One region of the Rossellomorea yichunensis genome, then DNA from elsewhere that is predicted to be linked to it. Evidence: riboswitches for the same ligand, from Rfam matches in the RefSeq annotation. Region 1 holds a riboswitch; each other region holds the start of a gene.
The links. A riboswitch is a leader RNA that binds a small molecule or an ion and turns the genes downstream of it on or off. The one in region 1 is predicted to bind S-adenosylmethionine.
Positions count from the first base shown of each region.

Region 2: another riboswitch for S-adenosylmethionine. It lies ahead of mtnK (S-methyl-5-thioribose kinase); the one in region 1 lies ahead of RSX31_RS21335 (Na+/H+ antiporter NhaC family protein).
Region 3: another riboswitch for S-adenosylmethionine. It lies ahead of RSX31_RS16045 (methionine ABC transporter ATP-binding protein); the one in region 1 lies ahead of RSX31_RS21335 (Na+/H+ antiporter NhaC family protein).

Region 1 covers NZ_JAVYAD010000010.1:25,369-30,713, reverse strand. The annotation lists gene RSX31_RS21350 (YpbS family protein) at 1-197, shown strand, start outside; gene RSX31_RS21345 (DUF2187 family protein) at 318-590, opposite strand; gene RSX31_RS21340 (MFS transporter) at 882-2,054, opposite strand; SAM riboswitch class I at 2,487-2,591, shown strand; gene RSX31_RS21335 (Na+/H+ antiporter NhaC family protein) at 2,678-3,994, shown strand; gene RSX31_RS21330 ((S)-benzoin forming benzil reductase) at 4,588-5,343, opposite strand.
Region 2 covers NZ_JAVYAD010000001.1:356,896-362,240, reverse strand. The annotation lists gene RSX31_RS01825 (pyridoxal phosphate-dependent aminotransferase) at 1-1,166, opposite strand, end outside; gene RSX31_RS01820 (carbon-nitrogen family hydrolase) at 1,289-2,071, shown strand; SAM riboswitch class I at 2,173-2,329, shown strand; gene mtnK (S-methyl-5-thioribose kinase) at 2,446-3,630, shown strand; gene mtnA (S-methyl-5-thioribose-1-phosphate isomerase) at 3,647-4,699, shown strand; partial or broken gene RSX31_RS01805 (DUF2087 domain-containing protein) at 4,745-5,341, opposite strand.
Region 3 covers NZ_JAVYAD010000005.1:437,617-442,961, reverse strand. The annotation lists gene celB (PTS cellobiose transporter subunit IIC) at 1-32, opposite strand, end outside; gene RSX31_RS16060 (6-phospho-beta-glucosidase) at 56-1,363, opposite strand; gene RSX31_RS16055 (GntR family transcriptional regulator) at 1,586-2,311, shown strand; gene chbG (chitin disaccharide deacetylase) at 2,332-3,033, shown strand; SAM riboswitch class I at 3,513-3,618, shown strand; gene RSX31_RS16045 (methionine ABC transporter ATP-binding protein) at 3,689-4,702, shown strand; gene RSX31_RS16040 (methionine ABC transporter permease) at 4,692-5,345, shown strand, end outside.

The DNA of each region.
Region 1 (5,345 bases):
TTATGCTATTGGATGAGCGTAGAGAAAGAGCAATCGATGAAGCCGTTCAGCTTTGTTTGAAAGATCAACCGTTTACAACGGATGCCATTAATCATGTGACGAACGAAATCAATATCCTTGCCCGTCAAGGTGTCGTTCCACAGAGAAAGCTTGTCACAATTGAAATGGTGAAGGAGTATGCAGCTAAATTAAACTAATTTAATCAGAGTTGCTTCTCTTAGTCTGCAGTTAACGGACATTACATAAAAGACCCCGACACATCTAATCCATGTTAATGGTGTAAGAGTGTCAGGGTCTTTTACTTTGTATGTTTGAACTTAAGCTTTTAATGCGCTATTCCACCCATCGTATACAAATACAGGTTGTGTACCAATTTCTGCACGTTCTATGACGGCATAGTTTTTATGTGACACGACGGTCTGATCGTCCGGTAAATCCAGCTTCTTCGCAACATCCCTGTCCATTTTGACAATGACCGTATTTTCTCTAAGGGTAGTAACTACACCATTGATTACATGTTTCTTCCTTTTAAACTGAACGGTATCTCCAAGGTTTGCATTGTCTTTTGAGTACACGAATGTATTTTCCATTTTAATATCCCCTTTTTAATAAAATGTAATATGTTTCTAATCTAGTTTATAAAATTGAAAGAATTTTCTAATAATATTATTCTAACTGGTATTTATATAATTTTCAATGAATACTTATCCTTCTTCTACCACAATTCATGTTTATCAAAACCTTTTCAGATTACTTTTTTGTTTACTTACGTTCTTCCCTTATTATACCTATTGGCTACCACCAAAGGAAAATCCTCCCTTTTAATATTTTTTAACAAAAAACGCCTGAAGAGAAATGTTCTCTTCAGGCGCCTTGATGTATTAATAAGCGAGTGCATTTTTCTTTTCTTCCTTCATGAGGACGAAGCAAAGGAAAATCCCCAACAGGGATAGAACTGCGAAGAATAAGTACACCGTGTAAATGGAGTACGTTTCATAGATAAAGCCGCCAACAAAGGTACTGAACCAATTCCCCAGTCCGTTTCCGATTGCTGAATATACCGTAACGGCCGTTGCTGTAATGTGGGAAGGCGTGATTTCTTTAATGTAGCGCAAGCCGGCTGGAATGAATAACCCAATGGCAAGACCCTGCATGACAGCCGATGAATAGACAAGCCATAAACTTGGTTCTGTAAAGTAAAAGAGCCAGCGGAGCATGGAAGCAGCACCTGCCAAAGCAGCGACGGTTAACAAACCAAACTTATCAATCCAGCCACCGGCGATCCTCATAAAGGGAACTTCCGATAACACTGCAATCAGGAACGCAAGACCAATCCCCGCATACGTTCCACCTGAATCTTCAACAAATAATCCGAAATACACATTGTTTGCTAAATTCGGACCGAACACTAAGAATGTGACTGCTAAAAAGATAAGGAACTTTTTCATCGTGAATAATTCCTTCATCCCTGCCTTTAAATCAAGCTTGGCTGCCGCCCTCTCTTTCGGAAACCGGAAGGAAAGGAATCCGGATAGTACTAAACAGATAAAGAAAGAGTAAAAAATGATGGTTGGCCCGATAAATCCTTCTGAAAGTCTTCCCATCATAAAGACTGCAATACCGAAGCCCAAAGAGCCGAACAGGCGGATATTTCCGTAGTTATACCTGACTTTACTTGTATACTTCAAGCTGATACTATCAGAAACGGGAATGATTGCACTTTGGAAAATGGCCACTAGAATGGCCACGATAAGCAGGCCATAGTAAAAGTCCATAAACAAGTAACCGAGTGCAAAGATCCCCGCTACTAAAGAGGTTAAACCAAGAACCACGGTGGGACGATTGGTCGTGTCACTCACCATTCCCCAAATAGGCTGGAAGAAAATCATCATGATGGGACCTACAGACATGATCGTTCCAATCTGATAACCATTTAATCCCACACTTTCGCTCAAATACACACTGAGTAAGGGATATAAACTACCAACACCGAAGAACGTTAATAAATAAAATCCTTGTAAGGTAAAAATTTGATTTCGTACTGTTCTTTCCACTACCGTATCCCCCAAGATGTTTTTTGTCTTCCTTATAGTAGACCTTGAACGTTCAATTGTCTATGAGTTTATACCTTATTATGGATAAAGTCATGCTTTTCGTCGAGCTACGGCGGCTAGTCCCTCGAGGTCATAAGTCAATAACGACAAAAAGGCATAAGGCGCCTTTCCGACGTTCTTGTCTTATGCTTGTCGGGACTGAATGAGCCGCCTCCGCTTTTGTTTCATCCAGCTACGGCGGCTAGTCCCTCGAGGTCATAAGCCAAGAACGCCAAAAAGGCATAAGGCGCCTTTCCGACGTTCTTGTCTTATGCTTGTCGGGACTGAACGAGCCGCCTCCGCTTTTGTTTCAGAAAAAATTCCCGTTTGACTTTTTCGAGTAAACCCTTTAAAGTATGGAAGTATATTTTAAATCAACTAAATACGATATTCTTCTTATCCAGAGAGACGGAGGGACTGGCCCTGCGATGTCTCGGCAGCGGACTCATATTGAGTGCTGTGCCACATCCAGCAAGCGAAATGCTTGAAAGATAAGAGGAGTGTTTCGTTCTTTTGAAACCTCTTCTTATTTTGGAAGAGGTTTTTTGTATGTTAGTAAATTGGACGCCAAAGGAGTGTTAGGAATGAATCAAGAAAGAGGAAATTTATTGGCGTTACTGCCTTTGATCATATTTGTTTCACTGTTCCTTGGAGCAGGCATCATTTCCGGAGACTTTTATGCCTTTCCTGTATTAGTATCGATTATCATTGCATCCGTAGTAGGTTTGTTGATGAACCGAAAAGAGACTTTAACGGCTAAGATAGAGCGTTTCGCTAAAGGAGCCGGTCACCCTGATATCATGATCATGGTCTTTATCTTTCTGTTAGCAGGAGCATTTTCCGGAGTGGCTGAAAAGATGGGGGCCGTTGATTCAACCGTAAACTTCGCTCTATCCGTGCTCCCTGGTAACTTGATCATCGTTGGATTATTTATTATCGCTGCTTTCATATCATTATCAATGGGTACGTCCATGGGAACGATCGCAGCACTTGCGCCAATCGGTGTCGGGATTAGTTCAGGTACAGATATTTCTATGCCCCTTGCGATGGCGACAGTTATTGGAGGAGCGATGTTCGGAGATAACTTATCATTCATTTCAGATACGACCATTGCAGCTGTTCGTACTCAGAAAACGGAAATGAAAGATAAATTTAAAGTGAACTTCTTCATTGTATTACCTGCTGCAATCGTGACAATGGTGATTCTCCTGGTTCTTACTATGGGGAATCAATCAACTGTCGGAGCGGAAAGCTTTAATTGGATTAAAATCCTGCCTTATCTTGGAGTTATCATCGGTGCTCTTGCAGGGTTAAATGTGTTTGTCGTTTTATTAGGCGGAATTGTTTTAGCTGGAATCATTGGATTCATAGATGGAAGCTTTACTCCATCCAGTTATTTCGGCAGTGTGGCCGATGGAATGACAGGAATGGCAGAGATTGTGATCCTTTCCATACTGATTGGCGGAGTTGTCGAACTCATTCGTCATAACGGCGGGATCCAGGCATTACTTTATCATGCCACACGCAGAATCAAGTCTCCTCAGGGAGCACAGCTTGCTACTGCAGGATTAGTGAGTTCCACTAACCTTTGCACAGCAAACAACACGATTTCGATCATTATTGCCGGTCCACTTGCCAAATCGATTAGTGAAAACTATGGAGTGGATGCCCGTAAATCAGCCAGTATCCTGGATATTTTCTCTTGTTCGATTCAAGGGTTGATCCCATACGGAGCACAGGCACTGTTAGTGGCTGAAGTCGCAGGCATTTCACCGGTCAGCATCCTCCCATATGCCTTCTACCCTGTCCTGATTGCTGTTTGCGGTCTGATTGCCATTCGATTTGCACTGCCGAAATTCACACGTAAATCAGCACCGGAAGCTAACCCGGTTCGATCTTAATTTTAGAGAGACAAATCCTTTGGGGTTTGTCTCTTTTTTTGATACGCTCTTTTCTCAAAAATTGTTGCTTTTTAACATAAGCTCTGCAAGGCTCTGTCAATTAGCGTGTGCCAGATGGTGATGGGAACTGCTCCGCTTGCAGCTAGCGTTCGGCCGAGCCTCCTCAGCTTACGGAACGGGGTCTCGGCACGACCGTACTTCCGCAGGAGTCTGCGCAGTTCCCCTCACCATCTTTATCAGAATTTTTATGACAGAGCTTCAAGGTGTACAAGAAAACAATGTAACTAGAAAAAATAATTCTTCTTCCTTAAAAGAATACCTTAAATGAGACTGTTTGCTAAACTTATTTTTATTGTTTTCCATTAAGGATACATGCTTAGAAAGTTGATTCTCGCTGCAGGATGTTCGACTCCTGCGGGAATAGCTGGACAGGTGAGACCACGGAGGCGAAGCCGAGGAGGCTCACCGCCAGCCCCGCGGAAAGCGAGCATCCTGTAGCGGAAATCAACTATTACTTTCTCCTCCTCTATAATAGCAACAAACTATTTTGATAAGAAAAAAGCAGATTCCGTTGCCAGGAATCTGCTTTCTTTTTATAACAAATCATTTACATGATACAGCTTACCACTTTCGATTTCGCTTTCTGTTACAAGTTTAATCAGAGCATTTGCGACCGTATCTGTTTCACGAAGCATTCCTTCCTCTTTGTAGCGCTGAAAGGATTCGACATCGGCAAAGGCTTCTTTAGAAGAGGAACGGATCTCTCCTTGCATGTCCGTATCCATGACCCCTGGGCTGAAAGCAATCACTTGATGCCGGCTATGCTTTTTAGAAAGCTCTAAGCTCACGGTTTCCGTCAACATGTTCACACCTGCTTTGGTTGCGCAGTACGTACTCCATCCGTGAACAGGACGACTTCCTGCTCCTGAGCTGATATTGATCATGATCATCTTCGAGTCAGATCCCCGGGCTGCTTTTATCATCTCATTGGTTGAGATCATGGGAGAAAGTAAATTCACATGCACACTCGTTTCAAGAGCTTGGTTTTCTACTTCACCAGACCGATTGATTGGTGTCACCACACCGGCATTATGGACAATATAGACTCTGTCAGATTGATATCCGAATACTTTTGTCCCCACTTCACGGAAGACCGCTTCTGTTTCTCCTGATTGTGCAAGATCGCATGGAAAGAATTCATACGAAACCTCTTTTTCCCCGGCAAGCTTTTGCAGTCTTTCATTATTTGATCTGGAAACATTGATCAAACCTATGCCTTTTTCGATAAATAGCTTGGCGATCGATTCACCTAATCCTCTTGTTGCTCCCGTCACAATGGCATAATCCATAT
Region 2 (5,345 bases), on a different contig from region 1:
AATTCTAAATTTTCTATACGTGAAATCGCTTCTTTTATCCGCTCATTTGTGGTTAATAGTCCTACGCGCACATACCCTTCACCGAATTCACCAAAACCTACCCCCGGGGCTACAGCGACTTTGATTTCTTCAAGTAAATAAGTAGAGAACTCTACAGAGGTGAACCCCTCAGGTACTTTCAGCCAGGCGAAGAAGGAACCTTGTGGAGCTTTTACGTCCCACCCTATTTCCTGAAGTCCGGAGATTAATAGTTTTCTTCTTTCTTCGTATGTTGCTACCAGTGCATGCACACATTCCTGGGAACTTAAAAGGGCTGTGGCAGCCGCTTCTTGAATAGCACCGAACAGACTCACGTATAAGTGGTCTTGAAGGAGGTTGATCGCTTCTATGACACTCTTATTCCCTACAGCAAACCCCACTCTCCAGCCAGCCATATTATACGTTTTCGATAATGTATATATCTCAATCCCCACATCCTTTGCTCCATCTGTTTCCAAGAAACTTATTGGCTTATTTCCATCAAACCCTATCGCTCCATAGGCAAAATCATGTACAACACAAATATCATGCTGATTGGCAAGAGTGACTGTTTCTTCAAAGAATGATTTTGTGGCAGTCGCTCCAGTAGGATTATTCGGGTAGTTCAGAAACATCAACTTTGCATTTTCCAGCTCATTACGGGAGTGTTCACTATAATCAGGCAGAAAGCCATTCTCCTCACGTAGAGGCATTTTAATCATACGTGCACCTGCCAATGCTACCCCTGATAAATAATCGGGATAACCGGGATCGGGCACCAATACCCCATCACCAGGATTCAATAAACATTGAGGGATTTCAACTAACCCCGCCTTTCCTCCGAACAGCACAGCGATCTCTGTTTCCGGATCTAATTCCACACCATATTCACGAAGGTAGAAAGCAGAGATCGCCTCTTTAAAGGACGATAAGCCACGAAATGGAGGATACTTATGATTGGACGGCGAAGCTGCGGCTTCTGTCAGTTTTTCCACAATATGTTGAGGAGTCGGTTGATCCGGATTTCCCTGGCCCAAATTAATGACATCATGTCCCTCTTTGACCACAGCATTCACTGTTTTGGCGAGGGATGCGAAAAATTGTTCAGGTAATAAATCTAATCGCTTTGCTTTACTAAAGGTTTTCATTTGCTCACCTACTACATTTTTTTGAAAATTAATTACTTTCAAATTCTAGTCACAAATGATATAACGGAAAATAAAGAATGTAAAGGAATAAATTCCAAAAAGTCATTAATGAGGTGAAAGAAATGATTCAAAAGATAGGTCTTGCACAAATTGATATTGTGTTCGGGAATCCCGAAAAAAACAAGCAAAAAGTAGAAGAATGGGTTAAAAAAGCAAGTGACGACGGCTGTAATACCGTTGTGCTTCCTGAGCTGTGGACGACTGGATATGACCTTACGAGAATGGATGAAATCGCTGATGAAGGAGCAAAAGACTCTACCTCCTTCCTTTCTGCACTATCGAAGAAATATTCCATTCACATTGTAGGTGGTTCTGTTGCGCAGAAATCCCAGGAGGGGGTGTCCAATACACTCCTAGTTACGAATTCAAAAGGCGAGTTGGTGAAAAAGTATTCGAAGCTTCACTTGTTTAAATTAATGGATGAACATCATTATTTACTTCCTGGGCATGAAGATGGCATCTTCACCCTTCAAGACACAGAAATGGCCGGATTGATTTGTTACGACATCCGTTTCCCGGAATGGTTCAGAAAACAAGTTCTTTTAGGTGCCAAGGTTGTTTTTGTCGTAGCAGAGTGGCCGGCAGCACGAATTGATCATTGGCAGACCCTCTTAAAGGCAAGAGCGATTGAAAACCAATGCTTCGTGATTGCCTGCAACCGGGTGGGAAGTGACCCGAACAATGAATTCGGCGGTTGTTCCCTCATCATTGATCCATGGGGAGAAGTTCTTTCAAAAGGATCGCAAGCGGAAGAATTGGTTACAGCTGAAATCAATTTACAGGAAGTAGAAAAGGTCCGAAATAAAATTCCGATATTCCAGGATCGAAGACCGGATTTTTATTAAAAAGGTTATTTTTCAAAAAAACGTTGACATGGAAAATACTTCGATGGTACTATTCAAATCAAATGAAACATTCTGAAAGTTTAATTAAATAGTTAACGCAACTCTTATCAAGAGCTGGCTGAGGGATTTGGCCCTATGAAGCCCAGCAACCGACCATAATACCGTTGTATAACGGGGCGCAGCATGCGCCGGATTGAATGATCCAGTAAGGCACGGTGCTAATTCCAACAGAAAGATAGTCTTTCTGAGAGATAAGAGGCGACGAAGATACCTTCTTCAAGCCTCTTTCGAACATGAAAGAGGCTTTTCTTATGCCACGGAAAAGCCTCCACAACACAGTCTTTCATAAGTCTGTACTATAAGGAGGAACGATGATGGCAATTACGAAACTCAATGCATATCAACCACTAACTGAACAGGCGGCAATTGCACTGGCGATTGGCTTACGAATTTTTGAGGACGGCACTCTCTTAACGTGTGAAGAAATTGGAGACGGGAATTTAAATCTGGTCTTTCGAGTATTAGAACAGGAAACAGGAAAAGGAATCATCATCAAACAAGCCCTTCCATATGCGAAGGTTGTAGGCGAAAGCTGGCCGTTGACAATCGAACGGGCAAGAATAGAAGCGAGTGCCCTTAAGCTTCAGCAATCATTTGTAGGGGACCTCGTTCCTGAAGTGTACTACTCTGATCCGACACTTGCGATTACAGTCATGGAAGACTTGAGTGCACTGACCATTGCCCGGGCAGGCCTTATCAAAGGAGAAGTGTATCCCAGGCTCTCCCATGACATTGGAACATTTTTAGCTAATACCTTATATTTCACCTCTGATTATGCCCTTCATCCTTTTAAGAAAAAGGAGTACGTGAAAGAATTTTCAAATCCTGAGTTGTGTAAAATCACTGAGGACCTAGTATTCACGGACCCTTTTTTCAACAGTGAAACCAACGATTTTGAAGAAGAGCTTTCCCAGGATGTCCAACATCTATGGGATGATTTCACCTTGAAGCTTGAAGTGGCCAAATTGAAAAAGAGCTTTCTTACTGAAGGAGAAGCACTTCTTCATGGAGATCTTCATACGGGAAGCATCTTTGTAGATAAGAATCAAACGAAAGTAATTGATCCCGAGTTTGCCTTTTATGGACCGATTGGCTTTGATATTGGACAGTTCATTGCCAACCTTATTTTCCTGGCCATTTCAAAACCTGAAGAGAAGGAAACGATTCTCTATCACATTGAGAATACCTGGAACGTCTTCTCCACTGCGTTCTCCAAGCATTGGAAGGAAAGCGGAGACGCCTACACGAAAGTGAATGGCTACCTTGAATTTGTATTGGAGAAGAGCTTTCAAGACAGCATCGGTTTTGCAGGATGCGAATGCATCAGAAGAACGATCGGCCTCGCTCATGTAGAAGATCTGGATGGCATACCGGATAAAGCACGAAGATTACAGGCAAAGCGGACCTGCTTGACACTCGGTAAGGAACTGATAATAAAACGAAAACAGATCTTTTCGATTGAAAAGCTTCTGTCCATATTAAAATCCCATTCTGAATAACCAAAAGGAGTTTATCATGACACAAACATTGACCATACCAACTTCACTAGAGTGGCATGAAGATTATTTATTGATCCTTAACCAACAAAAACTGCCTAACATAGTGGAGTACATTAAACTGACGACCATTGAAGACTATTATGATGCGATTATCACACTAAAAGTGAGAGGTGCACCTGCCATTGGCATCACGGCTGCTTACGGCTTAGCCCAGTCTGCATGTCAGTATGAAGTAAAAACGCTAGAGGAATTTATCGACCTGTTTCAACGTGACAAAAAATATCTCGCAGATTCACGCCCTACAGCAGTCAACCTGGTTTGGGCTTTGAACCATTTAGAAAAGGTGTTAGAGAATGTTTCTTCAGTTAATGAAGCTAAAACCAACTTACTCCATGCTGCCATCCAGCTTCATGCAGAAGACGAGGCAGTCTGCCGTCTTATAGGAGAAAATGGTTTGAGTGTATTGAAGGATAAACAAGTCGTTATGACCATCTGTAATGCCGGGTCCATTGCAACGAGTAAATACGGTACCGCATTGGCACCTTTTCATTTAGGAAGAGAAAAAGGAAAAGCGTTTCAGGTTTATGCTTGTGAGACAAGGCCCGTTCTGCAAGGAGCCCGCCTGACAACTTGGGAGTTACAGCAATCAGGAGTAAATGTCACTCTCATCACAGATAGCATGGCTGCCCATACCATGAAAGAAAAAGGTATAGAAGCCGTGATTGTCGGGGCTGACCGGATTTCTGCCAACGGGGATACTGCAAATAAAATCGGAACGTCCATGCTTGCCATTTTGTGTAAACATTTCAATATACCTTTTTATGTCGCAGCTCCTTCTTCCACTTTCGATTTATCCAGCTCCAATGGAAATGATATTCCCATTGAAGAGCGAAACCGGGAGGAGATTACAACGCTCGGCGGGACGTTGATTGCGCCAGGAAACGTTCCTGTTTATAACCCTGCATTCGATGTTACTTCTCATGAACTGATTACCGGCATCATCACGGAAAAAGGTGTCCTGTACCCTCGCTTCGAAGAAAGTATTCAACAAACCATAGGTATTAAATAATAGCCAAAAGAAGAGCTTCCTCCTGCTCTTCTTTTGGCTTTCACATTATTCCACAAATAACTTTGTCGACGCCCACATTTCCCTCGGATTCACTTCATAAATGCTATTTTCCCGGTACATGAACTGATGAATGATAAATTCTCTTCTTAAGGTCGCAAAGTCTTCATGGAATTGCTGAATATATTCATTCAAATCTTTTTCCTTATATTTTTCTCCCACCTTTAATCCTTCCACCATATGTTCCAAAATAAATAATTTCTTCTTTTGTTGAGAAGGAATCGTTTTAATCCGTCCATTCTTCTCCAGGAAATTATTCATCACCTTTTGTTTTTCTTTCAATAAATTCTCTGACATCACACTTTCCCCTTCCTCTCCCTAAGCAAACTGATGAAGGACATTTCCATGATGACTCAGGACTTTTTTATTCAAATAGTAGTAAACAGTGTTCTTCTCTCTTCGTGAATAAACAAGATTGCACTCTTTGAGTTTCGTTAGGTGGTGGGATATTGTCGGGGCGGTGAGTCCAAGTTTTCCCGCAATTGCTCCTACATGCAAGCTTTCTGATGCCAGCAAATAGACAATTTTTATCCGCGTCGGATCCCCCATCGTTTTATGGAAAGCCACCTGTTTACTTAATTGCAACATG
Region 3 (5,345 bases), on a different contig from region 1:
TTGCTTTCCATAAACCCCATTACTTTACTCATTTCTCTTTCCCCCGTTTACTAGATTAATTGAATTGCGGTAAAAACTCTTTGTGAGCTTCCAATAATTCATCGACTAGTTGTCTTGCCACCCCTTCGTTCTGTACTAGCGGATTCATTACCATGGCCTGGTAGACATGATTGTACTCACCGGACATTGCTGCCTGAATGACGAGCTCTTCGAACGCTTTCATCTGTTGGATGATCCCTTTAATTGATGAAGGAAGCGGTCCGATGACGATTGGCCGAGGTCCGTCCCCCGTAATGACTGCGTTTACTTCAATAACAGCCTCGTGGGGCAGGTCCGGGATGGTTCCGTTGTTCAGTGTGTTGACGGTTTGGATGTCTCCTGAGTTGTTGTAAATGCTCGTCATGAGGCTGCAGGCAGCATCACTGTAGTAGGCACCTCCTCGATTTTCCAGTTCTTTTGGCTTTTCATTTAACTCTTCTTTCATATATTGTATGAAAAGTTCTTTTTCAACTTTTCGAACAACCTCTGCCCGTGTACCGTTTTCTCTATAAGCTTGAAGGTCCTTTTCCAACACAGAGTCCCGTTGGAAATAGTATTGATGATAAGGATTGGGAAGCATCCCGAGTGCTTGTAAAAATTCCTTCGACCAACCGAGGGAGACGATGTTGGCCGGTGAGTAATCCACTTCTTGATGGATCAGTTTTTGCAGAACCTGATCGGTGACATCCTGACCATTGACCCAAACCCTTTTTCCAAACACAAAATGATTCATCCCTACAAATTCAATCTGTACTTCATTTGCAGAACAATTCATCATCTCGGCGACGCTGTTTTTCATGTTGAAAGGAATATTGCACACCCCGATGACTTTACTATGTGAGCTGTATTTAAGCAGGGCTTCTGTAACCATGCCTGCAGGGTTGGTAAAGTTAATAAGCCATGCATGGGGACAAATCTGTTGGATGTCATGACAAATTTCCATTAGGACCGGAATGGTACGCAAGGCCTTGAATATACCGCCTGCTCCATTGGTTTCCTGACCGATGACGCCATGACTTAAGGGGATACGTTCATCTTTTTCCCTGGCTGAGAGACCGCCCACCCTGATTTGTGTTGTCACAAAATCAGCGCCTATCAAGGCATCCCGCCGGTTAAGAGTCCATTCCAATTCAATCGGCACACCTGCTTTTTGGATCATTCGACGAGCAAACTGCCCGATAATCTCAAGCTTCTCTTTCCCTGCTTCGATGTCTACAAGCGTTATGTCTGTGACAGGAAAAGATTTGTATCGGTGGATGAACCCCTCGATAATTTCTGGTGTATAGCTTGATCCGCCTCCGATTATGACCACCTTTAATGACATTCTGTCGATCTCCCTTCATTTTGAAAGCGATTTCTATTTTTTTATAATGTATCATACAAATTTTTGCTCGTCTATATATTGTAATGACAAATATGAAATTTATGACTGATTTTTATTTAATTGTAATAACAAATTGTTTTTATGATAAAATGAATAGGAATAGAGAATTGATCGTGGATGTGTTATAACAAATATAGGAAGAAAGTGGAAGGGAGAAACAGAATGAAAGAGACACAAGAAGCAAAGGCCCTGCATTCGCATGTAAAAGAAGAAATCATCCACATGATTAAAAATAAAGAGTACGCTCCGAATACAAAACTGCCGACAGAGGCGGAGTTTTGCGAAAAGTTCAATGTCAGTCGTACGACGATCCGGACGGCGCTCCAGCAGCTGACACTTGAAGGTTACGTGTATCGCGAGCAAGGAAGAGGAACTTTTGTCGCAGAAGAGAAAGTCAGTCAAATCCTGTCCTCGACGATCGACAACTACACAGAGCAACTGCGATTACAAGGTAAGAAACCTAAGATCAAGGTACTAAGCATGAATGTCATCCCGGCAGAATCAACAGTGGAAAAAGCGTTGGAATTAAAGAATGGAGATCCCGTCAATCGTTTAGAGAGGATCCGATATTCAGACGGTCTGCCCCTGCAATATGAGGTGGCCTATCTGCCCTGGTACAAGACGCCCGGGCTTGATAAAGACGAATGTGAAAGATCTCTTTACAAGCTCCTGGAAACACAGTTTGAGATAAAAATTAAAAAAACCGTCGAAACGATCGAGTTGTTTTTAGCAGATGAACGAGTGGCAGAAAAGCTCGAGGTGCCTGAGGGGACACCTTGCTTTATGATTGAGACGACGGCTTATGTAGAGGATGGATCGGTCATCGAATTTTCCAAAGCGATCTTCAGAGGAGATAAAGCGAGCTTTCTTGTAGAAAGAACCTATTAGCGAAAAGGGGATGGGGGATTATGAGGAACGTGATCATCAATGCAGATGATTTTGGTTTATGCCGGGGGGTGAATTACGGCATCGTTGATAGTCACCGGTTTGGCATCGTCAACTCAACAACGATGCTGGTCAATATGCCGGGAACTCTGCATGCGGTGGAATTGGCGAAGGTTTATCCGGAATTACAGGTTGGGATCCATTTAACGCTGACATGCGGAAGACCAGTTTCTGGCGGAGTACCATCTCTTCTTGATGAGAGAGGCCTTTTCCGTTACACCAGCAGGATTTTTGAAGAAAAAGAAATCAATGTGGATGAGGTTGAAATGGAGTGGGAGGCTCAGATGGATAAATTCCTATCATTCGGTCTGCCCCTTTCTCATATTGACAGTCATCACCATGTTCATAGCTTTCGGCCACTGATCCCGGTGGTGAAGAGGTTGTCGGAGCGCTTTGGGGTTCCGGTCCGGAATGTGCCCTGTGATGGGTTAGACGCAATGAATGTGTTAACCGATCGGTTCTCGATGGACTTTTATGGTGACGGAGTGTCGGTTGAAGGATTGAAGAGGATATTGGACAGCAGGGATGAAGGTGAGACGCTTGAGATTATGTGTCATCCGGCTTATGTTGATACATACTTGAAAGGGAATTCGTCTTATTGTGAGCAGAGGTTGAGGGAGTTGGATGTGTTGACGGGGATTAAGGAGTGGGCGTCTAGTTTTTGATTGGTTGATTGGGAGATTAGAATGTTTGATGTGAGTTGTTATGACAAATGGGGTGCTGCTATGGAAGGTAGTGCCTTTTTCTATTGGTAATGGAGATTCGTCCCATTTGGAGGTGGAAAGGAATGTTTTTGGATAGTATGTATGGTTTTGAGATGGTGTTAAGGCAGGATTTTGACTGAGATCGATGTGAAATACATGGATTGATAGGATAAGAGAAGTTTTATTATCGACTTTTCATGATATATTATCGACTTTTGTCCTTTTATTATCAACTTTAGGAATATATTATCAACTGTAAAAAAAAGGACCATCACCACGACCATATCAAACCAAAGTTCCCCTACACAAAAAATCCCTCCCCTAGTGCACCAACGAAGATAACGCTTACATAAAAACAACTGAAAAATTCCCTATTGACTTCCATTCACATACCCAGTATTATCCTCTATAAGATAAAAATTTAGAAAATTACATACTTTCAATTATCCAGAGTGACCGAGGGATCAGGCCCTATGACGTCCGGCAACCTCCAGTATTGGAACGGTGCTAATTCCTGCAGAATGATTTCATTCTGAGAGATAAGTCGAGATAAACAGGCGATGCTTCTTTCAGTTGAAAGAGGCATTTTTTATTGTACAAAAAAGGGGTGTGCACATTGATCGAGATTCGAAATCTAGTTAAAACCTACAGTACAAAGAAGCAAACGGTGGTCGGTGTCGATAATGTTTCCGTAAAGATTGAAAAGGGTGAGATCTTTGGAATCGTCGGATACAGTGGAGCGGGGAAGAGTTCACTCATTCGCTGCCTGAATCTATTAGAAACCCCTACATCAGGAGAAATCATCATTGATGGACAGGATTTTACGAAGCTCACGTCCAAACAATTAAGACTCGCCCGTCAAAAAACGAGCATGATTTTTCAACATTTTCACCTGATCAAATCCAAAACGGTGTTTGACAATCTGGCGTTTGCCTTGAAAGCAGCTAGTGTACCGAAAGCGAAAATAAAGCCCAGGGTTGTCGAGCTTCTGGAGATGGTCGGTCTATCGGACAAAGCGGACGCGTATCCGGCCCAGCTCAGTGGAGGACAAAAGCAAAGAGTCGGGATTGCGAGAGCCCTTGCGAATAACCCATCGGTTTTACTTTGCGATGAAGCGACATCGGCACTCGATCCGAATACGACGAAATCGATCTTGAAGCTATTGAAAAAAATCAACAAAGAACTGGGTTTGACGATCGTACTCATCACCCACGAGATGGAAGTGGTGAAAGAAATCTGCGACCGGATGGCCGTGATGCAGGATGGAAAGATCGTGGAGGAAGGTCCGGTTTACGACCTGTTTGCAGAACCGAAGCAGCCTTTAACGAAACAATTCATTGAAACGATCCTTCAATTTGAACTCCCTCCGCACCTTGTGGAATCAAGGAAAGGAAAGCTGATCAAAATCCAATTCAAAGGATCGATCGCAGAGGAAAGCGTCGTATCGGAAGTGTTCCAGAAATACAAGGTGCGAGGCAATATCCTTCACGGCAAGATTGAATATATTCAGGAAGTGCCACTGGGGATTTTTATCATGGAACTGATCGGCTCCCATGACGAGATCGAAGCCGCGATCCGGTTCATCACGCTGAAGACGCAGAGCTTGGAGGTGCTTGAGAATGCTGCCTGATTCATTGACTGCGATTTTACCAGAATTGAATAAAGCCTTTTTTGAAACGGTATATATGGTGGGGATTTCACTCGGAGTTGCGATTTTAGTGGGATTACCGCTCGGGATTCTTCTTTTCGTAACAGACAAAGGCTTGTTTTTACAAAATAGTTTGATCAAAAAGGTCGTTGGATTTGTCGTCAATATGGTGCGGTCGGTTCCGTTCATCATTCTATTAGTCGCACTCTTACCATTAACCAAACTGTTGACCGGAACCACGATCGGACCGACGGCAGCATCCGTATCACTCTCTGTTGCGGGAATTCCGTTTTTTGCGAGAATGGTAGAAACATCATTGCGTGAGATTGATAAAGGTGTCATTGAAGCCTCGGTTTCGGTTGGGGCAAGCCCTTGGATGATCATTAAGGACGTGCTGTTACCGGAAGCTCGTCCAGCGGTGATTCAAGCAATCACGATTACAACGATCAGTTTAGTTGCCTATTCTGCCATGGCCGGCATTGTCGGTGGAGGGGGAGTCGGGGACCTGGCAATTCGCTTCGGGTACTACCGATATGACAACACGGTGATGATCACGACCGTCGTCATTTTAATTTGTTTGGTTCAGCTCATCCAATATACGGGTGATGTGTTTGCACGATTAGTC